Regions from separate parts of the Streptomyces sp. NPDC053048 genome, predicted to be linked through region 1. Evidence: riboswitches for the same ligand, from Rfam matches in the RefSeq annotation. Region 1 holds a riboswitch; each other region holds the start of a gene.
What was found. Region 1 has a riboswitch for cobalamin ahead of ACIG36_RS26080 (ribonucleoside-diphosphate reductase subunit alpha). Riboswitches for the same ligand answer to the same signal wherever they lie in the genome.
Positions count from the first base shown of each region.

Region 2: it holds a riboswitch for cobalamin, as region 1 does, so the genes downstream of both, metE (5-methyltetrahydropteroyltriglutamate--homocysteine S-methyltransferase) here and ACIG36_RS26080 (ribonucleoside-diphosphate reductase subunit alpha) in region 1, are expected to answer to the same signal.
Region 3: it holds a riboswitch for cobalamin, as region 1 does, so the genes downstream of both, ACIG36_RS15825 (acyl-CoA thioesterase) here and ACIG36_RS26080 (ribonucleoside-diphosphate reductase subunit alpha) in region 1, are expected to answer to the same signal.
Region 4: it holds a riboswitch for cobalamin, as region 1 does, so the genes downstream of both, ACIG36_RS04935 (cobalamin biosynthesis protein) here and ACIG36_RS26080 (ribonucleoside-diphosphate reductase subunit alpha) in region 1, are expected to answer to the same signal.

Region 1 covers NZ_JBITZS010000010.1:59,195-63,380, forward strand. Annotated here, with positions in the region: gene ACIG36_RS26070 (DUF3311 domain-containing protein) at 1-25, shown strand, start outside; gene mctP (monocarboxylate uptake permease MctP) at 22-1,653, shown strand; cobalamin riboswitch at 1,826-1,983, shown strand; gene ACIG36_RS26080 (ribonucleoside-diphosphate reductase subunit alpha) at 2,144-4,186, shown strand, end outside.
Region 2 covers NZ_JBITZS010000004.1:324,912-329,097, reverse strand. Annotated here, with positions in the region: gene ACIG36_RS12415 (alpha/beta hydrolase) at 1-965, opposite strand, end outside; cobalamin riboswitch at 1,269-1,428, shown strand; gene metE (5-methyltetrahydropteroyltriglutamate--homocysteine S-methyltransferase) at 1,589-3,919, shown strand; gene ACIG36_RS12405 (histidine phosphatase family protein) at 4,039-4,186, opposite strand, start outside.
Region 3 covers NZ_JBITZS010000005.1:406,241-410,426, reverse strand. Annotated here, with positions in the region: gene ACIG36_RS15835 (thioredoxin family protein) at 1-680, opposite strand, end outside; gene ACIG36_RS15830 (beta-ketoacyl-[acyl-carrier-protein] synthase family protein) at 920-2,137, shown strand; cobalamin riboswitch at 2,208-2,358, shown strand; gene ACIG36_RS15825 (acyl-CoA thioesterase) at 2,577-2,960, shown strand; gene ACIG36_RS15820 (VOC family protein) at 2,957-3,382, opposite strand; gene ACIG36_RS15815 (RNA polymerase sigma-70 factor) at 3,575-4,186, shown strand, end outside.
Region 4 covers NZ_JBITZS010000001.1:1,030,208-1,034,393, reverse strand. Annotated here, with positions in the region: gene ACIG36_RS04945 (anion permease) at 1-1,015, shown strand, start outside; gene ACIG36_RS04940 (hypothetical protein) at 1,041-1,271, shown strand; cobalamin riboswitch at 1,470-1,597, shown strand; gene ACIG36_RS04935 (cobalamin biosynthesis protein) at 1,719-2,687, shown strand; gene ACIG36_RS04930 (cobyric acid synthase) at 2,684-4,186, shown strand, end outside.

The sequences.
Region 1 (4,186 bases):
GCGCCGGGGCGGTGAGGGACGGTGAAGGACGGCGTGAACGGCGTGGCGCTCGCCGTCTTCCTCTTCTTCTTCCTGGCCGTCACCGTGATGGGCTTCATGGCCTCCAAGTGGCGGCAGGCCGAGAACGCGGACAACCTCGACGAGTGGGGACTGGGCGGGCGCTCCTTCGGCACCTGGGTCACCTGGTTCCTGCTCGGCGGCGACCTCTACACCGCGTACACCTTCGTGGCCGTCCCGGCGGCCATCTACGCGGCCGGTGCGGCCGGGTTCTTCGCCGTGCCCTACACGATCATCACCTATCCCCTCGTCTTCACCTTCCTGCCACGCCTGTGGTCGGTGGCGCACAAGCACGGCTATGTCACCTCCTCCGACTTCGTCCGTGGCCGGTTCGGTTCCCGTGGACTCTCCCTTGCGCTGGCTGTGACGGGGATCCTCGCGACAATGCCGTACATCGCCCTGCAACTCGTCGGCATTCAGGCCGTACTGGACGTCATGGGCGTCGGGGGCGGCGAGAACACCCACTGGTTCATCAAGGACCTGCCGCTGCTGATCGCCTTCGGCGTGCTCGCGGCCTACACCTACTCCGCGGGGCTGCGGGCGCCCGCGCTGATCGCCTTCGTCAAGGACACGCTGATCTACATCGTCATCATCGTGGCGATCATCTACATCCCGATCCGGCTGGGCGGCTTCGACGACATCTTCGCGAAGGCCGGTGACGCGTTCGCGGCCGAAAACCCGGCAACGGGCAAACCGCGAGGCTCCCTCGTCACCGGCGCACAGGCGCAGTGGGCGTACGCCACGCTCGCGCTGGGTTCGGCGATGGCGCTCTTCCTCTATCCCCACTCGGTGACGGCGGTCCTCTCCAGCAAGGGCCGCAATGTCATCCGCCGCAACACCACCATCCTTCCCCTCTACTCCCTGATGCTCGGCCTGCTGGCGATGCTCGGCTTCATGGCCCTGGCCGCCGGGGTGAAGGTGAAGAACGGACAGCTGGCGATCCCCCAGCTGTTCGAGGACATGTTCCCGGACTGGTTCACGGGCGTGGCGTTCGCCGCGATCGGCATCGGGGCGCTGGTCCCGGCGGCCATCATGTCGATCGCCGCCGCAAATCTGTTCACCCGCAACATCTACAAGGACTTCCTCAAACCGGACGCCTCTCCCGAGCACGAGGCGAAGGTCTCCAAGCTCGCCTCCCTGCTGGTCAAGGTCGGAGCGCTCGTCTTCGTCCTCACCATGGACAAAACGGTCGCCATCAATTTCCAGCTGCTCGGCGGCATCTGGATCCTGCAGACCGTCCCCGCGCTCGTCGGCGGCCTCTTCACCCGCTGGTTCCACCGCTGGGCCCTGCTCGCGGGCTGGGCGGCCGGCATGGCCTACGGGACCTGGCGGGCGTACGAGACGCCGAGCGCCACCCAGGCCCACTTCGGGAACACCAACCTCATCCCCCTCATCGGCGAGAAGGGCTACATCGGCCTCACCGCCTTCGCGCTCAATGTGATCGTCGTCATCGTCGCGACCTTCCTCCTGAAGGCCCTCCGCGCGCCGGACGGCGTGGACGAGACGAAGCCGTCGGACTACACGGCCGACGCCGGCGACCCGGGCGTGAGCCGGGACCTCCCCCCGGCCACCGCGGGGGCCCCTGGCGGCCACTGACCCCACCCTGGCGGGCCCGTCCGCCCCGCCTCCACCAAGAGGGCCGTCGCACCCCCGTCCAGGGGCTGTGGCGGCCCTCTGCCGTGCGTGTCCGTACCCTTGTGGAGGCCTTACGGAGCCCGCCCGTTAGCACATTCCGCGACCGTCTCATGACGGGACGACACAACATGTGGGGGCGCGTGCGGAGGGCGGCACTAGATGTATGCTCATCCTCGCTGATGTCGCAGGGGAATCCGGTGGAAATCCGGAACTGTCCCGCAACGGTGTATGTGTGCGCATATACCCAGCGCACCTGTAGTCCGAGGACCTGCCGTCAGCCGCCCACCACCGAGCCTGCCCTGGGCTCGGCCATGGGCGTTGAATTCGTCCGGGCCCCGCGGGTTGGGCCGACGGACGCCTACGCGGCATGCCCCGGTCCGGTCGGCATGCCCGTACGCGACCGTCGCGCTCTCCCGCCCGGCCCACCCAGCCGAGCGAGGGAGAGCCACACGTGACCATCGCGCCCGCAGATCCGGTTTCAGCGAACGCGGAGGCGAGCGGCGGTCCCGGGACCGCGCTGCTGCGCACCCTGACCGATCTCACCGCAGATCTGCCTTCCACCGACCCCGGCAAGGTCGCCGCCGCCGCGCTGCGCGGCCGCAGCGCCGCGTCGGACGAGGCCGAGCTGCGCTCCCTCGCCACCGAGGCCGCCGCCGGCCTGATCTCGGAGGAGCCGGAGTACTCCCGGCTCGCCGCCCGGCTGCTCACCCGCGCCATCGCCGACGAGGCGGCCGGCGAGGGTGCCACCTCTTTCTCCGCCTCGGTCGCCACCGGCCACCGCGAGGGCCTGATCGCGGACGAGACCGCCGCGTTCGTGGCCGCGCACGCCGAGCGCCTGGACGCCCTGGTGGACGCCGCCCTCGCCGGCGGCGCCGACGACCGCTTCGGCTACTTCGGCCTGCGCACCCTGCACAGCCGCTACCTGCTGCGCCACCCGATCACCCGCAACGTGATCGAGACCCCGCAGCACTTCCTGCTGCGCGTGGCCTGCGGCCTGGCCGAGGACCACTCCGAGCGCGCCCTGGACGACGTCGCCGAGCTCTACCGGCTCACCAGCACGCTCTCCTACCTGCCGTCCTCCCCCACGCTGTTCAACTCCGGCACCCGCCACCCCCAGATGTCGTCCTGCTACCTGCTGGACTCCCCGCTGGACGAGCTGGACTCGATCTACGACCGCTACCACCAGGTGGCGCGCCTGTCGAAGCACGCGGGCGGCATCGGCCTGTCGTACTCGCGCATCCGCTCCCGCGGCTCGCTGATCCGCGGCACCAACGGCCACTCCAACGGCATCGTGCCGTTCCTGCGCACCCTCGACGCCTCCGTCGCGGCCGTCAACCAGGGCGGCCGGCGCAAGGGCGCGGCCTGCGTCTACCTGGAGACCTGGCACGCGGACATCGAGGAGTTCCTGGAGCTCCGCGACAACACCGGTGAGGAGGCCCGCCGCACCCACAACCTCAACATCGCGCACTGGATCCCGGACGAGTTCATGCGCCGCGTCGAGGCGGACGCCGACTGGTCGCTGTTCTCCCCCGCCGACACGCCGGACCTGGTCGACCTCTACGGCGACGAGTTCGACGCCGCCTACCGCCGGTACGAGGCCGAGGGCAAGGCCGTCAAGCAGATCCCGGCCCGCGTGCTCTACGCCCGGATGATGCGCACCCTCGCGCAGACCGGCAACGGCTGGATGACGTTCAAGGACGCGGCCAACCGCACCGCCAACCAGACGGCCGAGAAGGGCGCGGTCGTCCACTCCTCGAACCTGTGCACCGAGATCCTCGAGGTCACCGACGACGGCGAGACCGCGGTCTGCAACCTGGGCTCGGTCAACCTGGCGCAGCACCTGGGCGCCGACGGCGAGATGGACTGGGAGAAGCTCGACCGTACGGTGCGTACGGCCGTCACCTTCCTCGACCGCGTCGTGGACATCAACTTCTACCCGACCGAGCAGGCCGGCAGCTCCAACAGCCGCTGGCGCCCGGTGGGCCTGGGCCTGATGGGTCTGCAGGACGTCTTCTTCCGTCTGCGCCTGCCCTTCGACTCCGCCGAGGCGAAGGCCCTGTCCACCAAGATCTCCGAGCGGATCATGCTCGCGGCGTACGAGGCCTCCGCCGACCTCGCCGAGCGCAACGGCCCGCACCCGGCCTGGGCCGCGACCCGCACCGCCCGCGGTGTGCTGCACCCCGACCACTACCCGAACGCCGTCCCGGCCTGGGCCGAGCGCTGGGAGGCGCTGCGCGCCCGCATCGCCGAGGTCGGCATGCGCAACTCGCTGCTGCTCGCCATCGCCCCGACGGCGACCATCGCCTCCATCGCGGGTGTGTACGAGTGCATCGAGCCGCAGGTCTCCAACCTCTTCAAGCGCGAGACGCTCTCGGGTGAGTTCCTGCAGGTCAACACCTACCTGGTGGAGGACCTCAAGAAGCTCGGCGTGTGGGACCGCACCACCCGCGACGCGATGACGGACGCCAACGGCTCGATCCAGGACCTGAAGTGG
Region 2 (4,186 bases), on a different contig from region 1:
TAGTACTTCTCCTCGCCCTTCTCGCTGGCGGCCAGGAGCAGGGAGACCGGCGGCGGGGACATGTGCTCCAGGCGCCAGGTCAGGTCGGACTCGTTCCGGATCTGCTTGTTGCCGGCGTAGAGGTCGCCGGTGGTGCCGTCCTGGCGGGCGAAGAGGTCGGTGGACAGGCCGGCCGCGGCGCCGTAGCGGTACGGGTTGGTCATGGCCATCTTCAACGCGCAGTAGCCGCCGGTGGAGTTGCCGACCGCGCCCCAGGCGCCGCGCGTGTTGTCCACGCGGTAGACGTCGTTGGCGGCGATGGGCACGTCCTGGTTGAAGAAGGTCAGCGCCTGCGGGCCGCCGGGCACGTCCGTGCAGTTGGTGTCGCGGTCGGCGACCACCGAGGGCCGCAGCATCAGCACGATCGTCGGCTTCATCTCGCCCGCCATCACGGCCTTGGAGGCGGCCTGGGGGACCTTGGCCTTGGTGATGAGGTTGATGGACTGGCCGGGCTGGCCCGTGATCGACACGATCACGGGGAAGGTGTCCTTCTCGTGCCCCTTCTGGAAGTACTGGGGCGGGAGATAGGCGAAGCCGTCCATGCTCAGCCCGGTCACCGGGCCGCGGATCTCGATCCGGTCCACCCGTCCCGCCTTCTCCTTCGGGCCCAGGCCGATGGACTCCTGCCCCTTGACCGTCAGGGCCGGCGGCCGCTTGCCGTCCCCCGAGCCGGCCCGCAGCGCCTGCTTGCGGGAGTTCTGGCCGAGGAGCTCCTTCCAGGTGGAGTAGAAGCCGAACTCGTTGTTCGCCGCGACGAGCAGCACGGACAGGATGCACAGCTGGGCCATGACGAGCAGCCCGAGCCGGGAGACGAGCGCCAGGGGGCCCTTCTTCGCGGCCCGTGGCCACAGCCACAGCACCAGCGCGGTCACCGCGACGGCTATGACCACGAGGGTCAGCAGGAAGGTCTGGGACGTCAGGCCCACGGTTGTCGCTCCTCTTCACAGGGGGTCTCCTGAAGAGAGGGAAGACGGCGGGAAGAGGTTTCAGGGCTCCTCCGGGAACGGCACGCACGTCGTGCGGTTCTCGTCGACGACCGGCCGCCGACCCATCCCCGACCAGCTCCTCGCGTACAACTGCTCGCCCTCGTTCAACTGGAAGTCCACCCATACACCGCCGGACGAGTCAAAGATCGAATGCGGGGGCGAAACCCCTGTCCGCGGGCGGGCACGTGTGTCTAGGCTGGGTACGCAGCCGGTTCGCCCCGCCCGCCAGGCGGGAGGCGTCGCAAGAGGGAACCCGGTGGGAATCCGGGACTGCCCCGCAGCGGTGAGCGGGAACGACCGCCGTCATACGCACTGGACCGCGTCCCCGACCGGTCCGGGAAGCGACGGCCACTAGGCGTCGTGTCCTGAACGGGACACGACACGCCCGCGAGTCCGAATACCTGCCGCCTGCCCGCGTGCGACCGCACGCGGCGATCTCGGTGGCCTCGAGGGCGGGCCGGCGGTACGGACGGGCGCGCACGGTGTGCACCGCCCGCGGTCTGCCGTTCCTCCGCCCGCTCGGGCCGCCGCGACGACTTCCGCGACTCGCGAAGGAGAGTTCCGTGGCAGCACACACCGACGGCACGACCGCCCCCCGGGCGCGGGCCACCGTCCACGGCTACCCCCGGCAGGGGGCGAACCGTGAGCTGAAGAAGGCCGTCGAGGGCTACTGGGCCGGCCGCGTCACCGCCGACGACCTGCACCGCACCACCGCCGCCCTGCGCCGCGAGGCCTGGCGGAAGCTGGCCGACGCCGGCGTCCACGAGGTCCCCACCGGCGACTTCTCGCTCTACGACCACGTCCTGGACACCACCGTCATGGTCGACGCCGTTCCCGACCGCCACCGCGCCCTCGTCCGGGACAACGCCCTCGACGGCTATTTCGCCATGGCCCGCGGCACCCAGCAGGTCCCGCCGCTGGAGATGACGAAGTGGTTCGACACCAACTACCACTACCTCGTACCGGAACTGGGCCCCGACACCGTCTTCACCGCCGACTCCGCCAAGCCCGTCGGCGAACTGCGCGAGGCACTGGCGGCGGGCCACCGGGCCCGCCCCGTCCTCGTCGGCCCCGTCACCTACCTCCTGCTGGCCAAGCCCGCCCCCGGCACCGCGCCCGGCTTCCAGCCCCTGACCCTCCTCGACCGGCTGCTGCCCGTCTACGCCGAGGTCCTGGCCGACCTGCGCGCGGCAGGCGCCGAATGGGTCCAGCTCGACGAGCCCGCCCTGGTCCAGGACCAGCCCCCGGCCGTCCTGAACGCCGCCGCCCGCGCCTACCGCGAGCTGGGCGCCCTCACCGACCGGCCCAGGCTGCTGGCCGCCACCTACTTCGACCGGCTCGGCGAGGCCCTGCCGGTACTGGCCAGGTCCCCCCTCGACGGCCTGGCCCTGGACTTCACCGGGCCCGCCGCCGCCAACCTCGACGACCTCGCGGCGGCCGGCGGCCTGCCCGGCAAGCGCCTGATCGCGGGCGTCGTCGACGGGCGCAACGTCTGGATCAACGACCTCGAGCAGTCCCTGTCCACCCTCGCCACCCTGCTCGGCCTCGCCGACCGGGTGGACGTCGCCCCCTCCTGCTCCCTGCTGCACGTCCCCCTCGACGCGGCCGCCGAACGCGAGGTGGACCCACAGGTCGCCCGCTGGCTCGCCTTCGCCCGGCAGAAGACCGACGAGATCGTCACCCTGGCCCGCGGCCTGAACGAGGGCAGCGACACCATCGCCCCGCAACTCGCGGCCAACCGCTCCGCCCGCGCCTCGCGCGCCGCCTCCGCCCTCACCCGCGACCCGGCCGTACGCGCGCGTGCCGAGGCCGTCACCCCCGCCGACACCCGCCGCCCCCAGCCCTACGCCGAACGCGCGGCCGCCCAGCGCGCCCGCCTGAACCTGCCGCTGCTGCCCACCACCACCATCGGCTCCTTCCCGCAGACCCGCGAACTGCGCACCGCCCGCGCCGACCTGCGCGCCGGACGCATCGACGCGGCCGCCTACGACGAGCGCATCGCCGCCGAGATCCGCGAGGTCCTGGACTTCCAGGAGAAGACCGGACTGGACGTCCTCGTCCACGGCGAACCCGAACGCAACGACATGGTGCAGTACTTCGCCGAGCGGCTCACCGGCTACCTGGCCACCCAGCACGGCTGGGTGCAGTCCTACGGCACCCGCTACGTCCGTCCCCCGATCCTCGCCGGAGACATCTCCCGCCCCGAGCCCATGACCGTCGCCTGGACCACCTACGCCCAGTCGCGGACGGACCGCCCGGTCAAGGGCATGCTCACCGGGCCCGTCACCATGCTCGCCTGGTCCTTCGTCCGCGACGACCAGCCGCTCGCCGCCACCGCCCGTCAGGTCGCCCTGGCCCTGCGGGACGAGGTGAACGACCTCGAGGCCGCCGGCACCGCCGTCGTCCAGGTCGACGAACCCGCCCTGCGCGAGACCCTGCCGCTGCGCCGCGCCGACCGGACCGCCTACCTGGAGTGGGCCACCGAGGCCTTCCGGCTGGCCACCTCGGGCGTCCGGGCCGACACCCAGATCCACACCCACATGTGCTACGCGGAGTTCGGCGAGATCATCGCCGCCATCGAGGACCTGGACGCCGACGTCATCAGCCTCGAGGCCGCCCGCTCGCACATGCAGGTCGCCGGTGAACTCGCCGTCGCCGGCTACGGGCACGAGGTCGGGCCCGGCGTCTACGACATCCACTCGCCGCGCGTGCCGGGCCCCGAGGAGGTCGCCGCGCTGCTGCGCAAGGGCCTCGAGGCCATTCCGGCCGAACGCCTGTGGGTCAACCCGGACTGCGGTCTGAAGACCCGCGGCTGGGCGGAGGTCCGCGGCTCCCTGGAGAGCCTGGTCGAGGGCGCCCGCCAGGTGCGGGCGGAGCTCGGCGGCGCGCGGTAGCCGTCACAAGCCGCCGCCGCGCCGGCCGGTACCACCGCTGAGGGGCGGTGGGACGCGGTCCGGCGCGGCGGCAACCCCGGGCGTGTCCGACGGGCCCGTGCCGACCCGTCGGACACGCCCTAGCCCAGCGGCCGCCCGCAGCGCAGGTTCCAGCGGCCGGCGCGGCCGGTGAGTTCCGTCAGGGTCAGCGGGGGGACGTCCAGGCGCCAGAACGTCTGCGGGGGCAGGGCGAGCGCGTGGACGACCGCGGCGCGGACCACCGCCGGC
Region 3 (4,186 bases), on a different contig from region 1:
GCGTGCTCGGCGGGCGCGGCGACGCCGTTGACGGCCAGCCCCGCCGAGAGCAGCCGTTCCAGCACGGCCGGGTCCGGTGCGTGACCGGGGCGCTCGGCCAGGGACAGGTCGGTCAGTTCGGGCGTCAGGGTGAGGACGGCGTCCGCCAGCGCGTCGTCGACCGGCGTGTTCTCGACCGTGAGGGAGGACAGGCCGTGCGCGCCCGCCAGCGCGCGCAGCGACGCGGGGTCGAACGCGCCGCCGCCGGCCAGGATCAGGGTCTCCAGGGAAGCGAGGGTCGGCGAGCCCACGAGGGCCGCCAGTCCCGCGCCGGTGAACCGCGGTGATTCCAGGACGAGATCCGCCAGCGACGTCAGACCGTCCAGCGCCTCGACGCCCTGGTCGGTGAAGTCGCCCGACAGGACGAGGGTCCGCAGCCCGTGCTGCCCCCTGACGGCCTCGACCGCCGCGTCGGAGGCGCCGGCCAGGTCGATCACGGTGAAGACGTCGGGAGGGAACGTCGCGAACGCGGCGAGGCTCTCGCCGGTGACGTCCGCCGCGTAGACCAGCCGCGTCCCGTCGGGGACCTCGACCGCGCCCCGGGGCTCGAGTTCCACCGGCTCCGGGCCGGCGGCCTCGGTGTAGGCGACCAGGGAGCCTGGAAGTCCTTGCTCCGGAAAGTGAATGACGCGGTTGCTCATACGCCCCATGGTAAACAGCGATCACGGTCGAGCCCGGTGGCTGCCACGGCCGGCTCGAGGCCGTCGCGAGCGCCGCCTCTTTGTTCATACCTCATAGAATCCTGCCGATGATTCGGTGGGCCGGACCGAGCGGGTTACCCGGCGGCAAGCTGGCAGTCTCTCCTTTGTGAAGGATCTGATGGGGCATGAGGATCACCTCGCGCCTTGTTGATTTCCTACGTACACATGGAGGGGCGAGGATGAGCTTCAGCGACGAGGTGCTGATAACGGGCATGGGGGCGATGACCCCCCTCGGCGTCGGCGCGGCGCGGTCGTGGAAGGGCCTGCTGGCCGGGGAGTCCGGTGTGACGGGGCTGGGGGAGGAGTGGGCCGCGGACCTGCCGGTGCGGGTGGCCGGCCGGCTGCCCGTCGAGCCGGCGGACCTGCTCGAGCGGGTGGAGGCCCGCAAGTGGGACCGGTGCGAGCAGATGGCGGTGGTCAGCGCCCGCGAGGCGTGGGAGGACGCCGGGCGGCCGCAGGTCGAGCCCGAGCGGCTCGCCGTCGTCATCGGTACCGGCACCGGCGGCATCCTCACCACGCTCGCGCAGGACGACATCTACGAGAAGTCGGGCGCACGCCGTCTCTCCCCGTTCACCGTGCCCATGCTCATGCCCAACGGGCCGGCGGCGTGGGTCAGCATGGACCTGGGCGCACGGGGCGGCGCGCGGACGCCGGTCAGCGCCTGTGCGTCCGGAGCGGAAGCCATCGCGATGGGCCTCGACCTCATCCGGGCCGGACGGGCCGACATCGTGGTGGCCGGCGGCGTCGAGGCGTCCTTGCACCCGTTCTGTATTGCCGCGTTCGCGCAGATGAAGGCCCTGTCCACGGACCAGGGAGACCCGGCGGCGGTGTCCCGTCCCTTCGACGCAGGCCGCAGCGGCTTCGTCATGGCCGAGGGCGCGGGTGTGGTGGTCCTGGAGCGCGCCGGGTTCGCGCGTGCCCGCTCGGCCCGCACCTACGGCAGGCTGTCGGGTGCCGCGGTCTCCTCCAGCGCGCACCACATCACCGCGTCGGACGCGGAGGGGCAGGTCCATGCCATCCGGACGGCCCTTCGCGACGCGGACCTCGTACCCCGGGACATCGACAACGTCCACGCGCACGCCACGTCCACCGAGTCGGGCGACCTGGCGGAGGCGGAGGCGGTCGGCAAGGCGATCGGCCGGCACGCGGCGGTGACGGCCACGAAGTCGATGACCGGTCACATGCTGGGCGCGTCCGGCGCCGTGGCGGCCATCGCGGCACTGCTGACGCTGCGGGACGGAATGCTGCCGCCGACCCGCAACCTCGAGACGCCGGACCCGGCCGTCGACCTGGACGTGGTCCGCGGCGAGAGCCGTGCCGGGGACTGGTCGGCGGGCCTGGTGAACTCCTTCGGCTTCGGCGGGCACAACGTGAGCCTGGTCTTCACCCGCGGCTGACACCGGGTGCCGTGTGCTGCCGTAGGCTGGCGGTGCAGTCGGTTCGCCCCGTCCGCCAGGCGGGGCGTCGTAAGAGGGAACCCGGTGGGAGACCGGGACTGCCCCGCAGCGGTGAGTGGGAACGACCGCCGTCATCCGCACTGGGCCCGGCCGGGCCCGGGAAGCGACGGCCTGTAGGAGCCCGGCTCGAAGAGCAGGCGCGCCCGCGAGTCCGAAGACCTGCCACTGCCCGCGCGCCACCGTGGGGCGCGGTTACACCGGGACCTCGAGGGCGGGTCGGCGGCGGCAGGGGGGGGCACCTTCCTGTCCTTCGCGCGGATCCCGCCCGCGGGGTCGTCGAGAACTCGCGAAGGAGAGTTCCGTGACCATCGACACCCAACTGGCCGCCGGCCCCGGGCACAAGTCCCCGGCCGACTCGCGCGTGACGCTGGCCCACATCATGAGCGAGCACGACACCAACCTCTACGGCACCATCCACGGCGGCGTCATCATGAAACTGATCGACGACGCCGCGGCGGCCGCCGCCGGGCGCCACGCGAACGGCCCGGCGGTCACCGTCTCGGTCAACCGCATGGCGTTCCTCGCCCCGGTACGGGCCGGGGACCTCCTCACCGTGCACGCGGAGCTGGAGCGGGCCGGACGCACGTCGATGGACGTGGGCGTCCGCGTCACCGCCGAGCGGTGGAACGCCTCCGGGCCCACGGCCGAAGTCGCCACCGCTCAGCTGACCTTCGTCGCCATCGACGCCGACAGCCGCCCCCGCCCGGTCCCGGTCCTCGACGCGCCGGAAGCCGGGCCCGCGGGGCGGGGCGGCACGCCCTAGGGACGGACGTAGGGCCGGGTCATGATCTCCATGTTGTGGCCGTCGGGGTCGTCGAAGTACACGCCGCGGCCGCCGAAGAGGTTGTTGATCCGGCCGGGGTCGGTGTGGGCGGGGTCGGCGTAGTAGGTGACCCCGACCGCCTCGAGGCGGTCGATCATGGCGTCGAACCGCCCGTCGGGCACGAGGAACGCGTAGTGCTGCGACTGGATCGGCTCGTCCCTCATCTCGTAGTAGTCGAGCGTCACGCCGTTGCCGAGATCGACGGGCAGGAACGGGCCGAACGGCGCACCGACCTCCAGCCCCAGGATCGCGGCGATGAACTCGGCGGACAACTGCCGGTCACTGGCGTAGACAGCGGTGTGGTTCAGCTGGACGGCGGTTTCCGGCAGCTCGGTGGTGTGCGGGGACTGGGCGTGAGGCATCGTGGTGTATCTCCGGGTCTCGGGATTCTCAGGGAAGCGAAGACGCGGAGGAATGGGCGGGCCCCGTGCCCGCCTCGAACTCACGCCGAGGCCGGGGACCCAACTCGTGTATGGCCCATGGCCGACCCGGCAGTCACCCGACCGACCTTACTGCCCGTCAGGGGACGTGGCAACGCCTGGCATGCTACGGACATGACCATGGAAGCCCCCGAGGAGTTCGAATCGCACCGGCCCCGGCTCTTCGCGCTCGCGTACAGGATGCTCGGTTCGGCGAGCGAAGCCGAGGACGTCGTGCAGGACACGTATCTGCGCTGGAGCACGGTCGATCCCGCCGGGATCCGCACACCGGCCGCCTGGCTCACCAAGGTCATGACGAACCTCTGCATCAACCACCTCACCTCCGCCCGTGCCCGGCGGGAGCTGTACGTGGGGCCCTGGCTCCCCGAGCCGGTCCTCACCCGTACGGCCGCCGCCGACCGGCTCGGCCCGCTGGAGACCGCCGAGCAGCGCGAGTCGGTGTCGCTCGCCCTGCTCACCCTCATGGAGCGGCTCACTCCGGCCGAGCGCGCGGTGTTCGTCCTGCGTGAAGCCTTCGGGCACAGCCACCGGGAGATCGCCGAGGCCGTCGGTATCGAGGAGGTCCACTCACGGCAGTTGCACCGCCGGGCCCGCGAACGGCTCCAGTCGCCGCGCAGGCACTTCGACGTCGACGACGGACAGCGCAGGGAGATCGTCGAGCGCTTCTTCGCCGCCGCCCTGGACGGCGATGTCGCCGGGCTGGAACAGCTGCTGGCCGAGGACGTG
Region 4 (4,186 bases), on a different contig from region 1:
CCGGCCGGAGATCATCTTCGCCGGACTGGTCGGTGCGATCGTCTGGAACCTGCTCACCTGGCTCGCGGGCCTGCCCTCCAGCTCCTCGCACGCGCTGTTCGGCGGCCTGATCGGCGCGACCATCGCCTCCGTCGGTACGGGCGCCGTCCACGGTGACGCCGTCGTCATGAAGGTCCTCATCCCCGCCGTCGTCGCCCCGGTCGTGGCCGGCCTGGCGACCGTGCTGGCCACCCGGATGACCTACCGCCTGGCGCGCAACACCGACCCCGAGGCCAGCGCCAAGGGCTACCGCGCCGGCCAGATCGCCTCGGCGGCCCTGGTCTCGCTCGCCCACGGCACCAACGACGCCCAGAAGACGATGGGCGTCATCACCCTCGCGCTGATCTCCGGCGGCGCGCTGGGCGCCGACGCCGACCCGCCTATGTGGGTCATCGCCTCCGCCGGCATCGCCATCGCGCTCGGCACCTACCTCGGCGGCTGGCGCATCATCCGCACCCTCGGCAAGGGCCTGGCCGACATCCAGCCGCCGCAGGGTTTCGCCGCCCAGACCGGCGCCGCCGTCACCATCCTGGCCTCGTCCCACATCGGCTTCGCGCTCTCCACCACCCAGGTCTGCTCCGGCGCCGTCATGGGCGCGGGCATGGGCCGCAAGGGCGGCGTGGTGCGCTGGTCCACCGCCGGCCGCATGGTCGCCGCCTGGGGCCTGACGCTCCCGGCCGCCGGCCTCGTCGGTGGCGGTGCCGCGCTCCTGGCCGACCAGGGCGACTGGGGCGTCACCGCGGTGGCCGTCCTGGCCGTGGCCGCCTGCGGCGCGATCTGGCTGGCCTCGCGCCGCAAGCCGGTCACCCACGACAACGTCAACGACCTGAACGAGCCGCAGGGCGTCTCCGTCCCGGCCGAGCCCGTCGGCGTGGTCACCGCGGCCCTGCAGGCCGTCGCCCCGCCGCCGGCCGGCCCCGCCGTCACCCCGGCCGCCGCTCCCGCCCCCGCCCCCGCCCCCGCGACGACCGGCTGACCGCCGGGCAACGGAGGAGAACCACATGAACATCGACTGGGCAGCTCTCGGCCAGGTCTTCGGCGTCAGCCTCGTCTTCACCATCGCCCTCGTGGCCGTCTTCACCCTCGGCATCGTCGGCACGTCCCGCAAGGCGCAGGCCACGGCCGGCGCCCCGGCCACCGGCCCGAGCGCGCCGGCCCGCATCGGCGCGTACACCTGCTTCGCGCTGTGCGCGGCCGCCGTGGGCTACGGCATCTACCTGATCGTCGCCTGATCACCGCTTGACCGCCGCCTCACCGCGGCCTCGCACCCGTGCGCACGACAGCGCCGGTCCGGCACCGCCGGACCGGCGCTTCGTCGTTGCCCGCGTCGCCCGCCGCCCCACCCGTGGCCGGCAGCCTCACCGCAGGTCAGGGTGAGTTGACTGCCCTTCCCGGGCCGTGGTGGACTTCCGGAGCCAAACGGCGACAGCAGAGGAAGCCGGTGCGAATCCGGCGCGGTCCCGCCACTGTCACCGGGGAGCGTCCTCCACCGACGGCCACGGCCCGCCACCACGGGCTGGAAGGCCGGAGCGACGCCGATCCGGGAGCCAGGAGACTCTGGTCGCCGGTCACGTCGAGCCAGGGCGCGGACCCTGAGTGAGGACACATCGCCATGCCCGGCCGTCGCATACCGCCCACCCGCTCCCGGCTCCCCGAAGGCACGACGGCGGCCTGACCCCATGCGCGCGACGCGTCACGACCCCATCGGTTTCGCGTGCGGTGCGGCGCTCGGCTTCGCCTGCGACCTCGTCCTCGGCGACCCGCGCCGCGGCCACCCCGTGGCCGCCTTCGGCCGGGCCGCGCACGCCGTCGAACAGCGCCTGTGGCGCGACCACCGCGGCGCCGGCGCCCTGCACACCGCGCTGTGCGCCGGTGGCACCGCGGTCGGCGCCGCCCTGCTGGCCAGTGCCGCACGCCGCTCCCGCACGGCCGGCATCGCCCTGACCGCCGCCGTCACCTGGGCCGTGCTGGGCGGCACGTCCCTGGGCCGCGAGGCACGCGCCGTCGGCGCCGCGCTCGCCGCCGGCGACCTCGCGGCCGCCCGCGAACGGCTGCCCCACCTGTGCGGACGCGACCCGCAGGCACTGGACGAGCAGCAGATCGCGCGCGCGGTCGTGGAGTCCGTCGCCGAGAACACCTCCGACGCCGTCGTGGGCGCCCTGGTGTGGGGCGCGCTCGCCGGCGTCCCCGGCCTCGCGGGCTTCCGGGCCGTGAACACCCTCGACGCGATGGTCGGCCACAAGTCCCCCCGCCACCGGCGCTTCGGCTGGGCCTCCGCCCGCCTCGACGACGTCGCCGGCTGGCCCGGCGCCCGGCTCACCGCCGCCCTCGCCGTCCTCGCGGGCCCGGACCCGCGCGGCGCCCTGCGCGTGGCCCGGCGCGACGCCTCCCGCCACCCCAGCCCCAACGCCGGCCCCGTCGAGGCCGCCTTCGCCGGGGCCCTCGGGGTACGGCTGGGCGGCACCCTCGCCTACGCGGGCCGCGTCGAACACCGTCCGGTGCTGGGCGCGGAGAACCGGCCCGTCGAGGTGGGGGACATCGAACGCGCGGTACGGCTCTCGCGCCGGGTGTCGGTACTGGCCCTGGCTACGGCCGTGCTGACGAGGACGGCCGTGGCGGCCGTGACGAGGAGGAAGCGTTGTCGGTGACGGCTGGGAGGGGCGGGGGCCTGCTGGTGGCCGGCACGACCTCCGACGCGGGCAAGAGCGTGGTGACCGCCGGGATCTGCCGCTGGCTGGTCCGCAAGGGCGTCAAGGTCGCGCCGTTCAAGGCGCAGAACATGTCGCTCAACTCGTATGTGACGCGCGAGGGCGCGGAGATAGGGCGCGCGCAGGCCATGCAGGCCGCCGCCGCGCGCGTCGAGCCGAGCGCGCTGATGAACCCGGTGCTGCTCAAGCCGGGTGGCGACCGCAGCAGCCAGGTGGTGCTGATGGGCAGGCCCGTCGGCGAACTCAGCGCGCGCGGCTACCACGCGGGCCGCCAGGAGCAGCTGTTCGGCACGGTCACCGAGTGCCTGGAGGAGCTGCGGCGCACGCACGACGCCGTCATCTGCGAGGGCGCCGGCAGCCCGGCCGAGATCAACCTGCGGCGCAGCGACATCGTCAACATGGGCATCGCACGGGCGGGCCGGCTGCCCGTGGTCGTCGTCGGCGACATCGACCGCGGCGGCGTCTTCGCCTCCTTCTTCGGCACCACCGCGCTCCTCTCGGCCGAGGACCAGGAGCTGATAGCGGGCTACATCGTCAACAAGTTCCGCGGCGACGTGAGCCTGCTGGAGCCGGGCCTGGAGATGCTGCGCGACCTGACGGGCCGGCGGACGTTCGGCGTGCTGCCGTTCGCGCACGGTCTGGGCATCGACGAGGAGGACGGCCTGCGCGTCTCGCTGCGCGGTGCCGTGCGCGAGTCGGTGGTGGCCCCGCCGCACGGCGCCGACGTGCTGCGGGTGGCGGTGTGCGCGGTGCCGCTGATGTCCAACTTCACGGACGTGGACGCGCTGGCGGCCGAGCCGGGCGTCGTCGTGCGGTTCGTGGACCGGCCGGAGGAACTGGCCGACGCCGACCTCGCCGTGGTGCCGGGCACCCGCGGAACGGTCCGGGCACTGGCCTGGCTGCGCGAGCGCGGCCTCGCGGACGCGCTGGCCCGCCGGGCGGCCGAGGGCCGCCCGGTCCTGGGCATCTGCGGCGGCTTCCAGCTGCTGGGCGAGCGGATCGAGGACGAGGTCGAGTCCCGCGCCGGAGTGGTCGAGGGACTGGGGCTCCTGCCGGTACGGGTGCGGTTCGCGGCCGGGAAGACCCTGGCCCGGCCGGTGGGCGAGGCCCTGGGCGAGCACGTCGAGGGCTACGAGATCCACCACGGCGTCGCGGACGTCCGGGGCGGTGACGAACCCTTCCTGGACGGCTGCCGGGTCGGCGCCGTATGGGGCACCCACTGGCACGGCTCGCTGGAGAGCGACGGCTTCCGGCGCGCGTTCCTGCGCCGCGTGGCGAAGGCGGCGGGACGGGCGTTCGTCCCGGCCCCGGACACGTCGTTCGCGGCACTGCGCGAAGAACAGCTGGACCGCCTGGGCGACCTGATCGAGGAACACGCGGACACGGACGCGCTGCTGCGGCTGATCGAGGACGGGGTGCCGGCCGGTTTCCCGTTCATA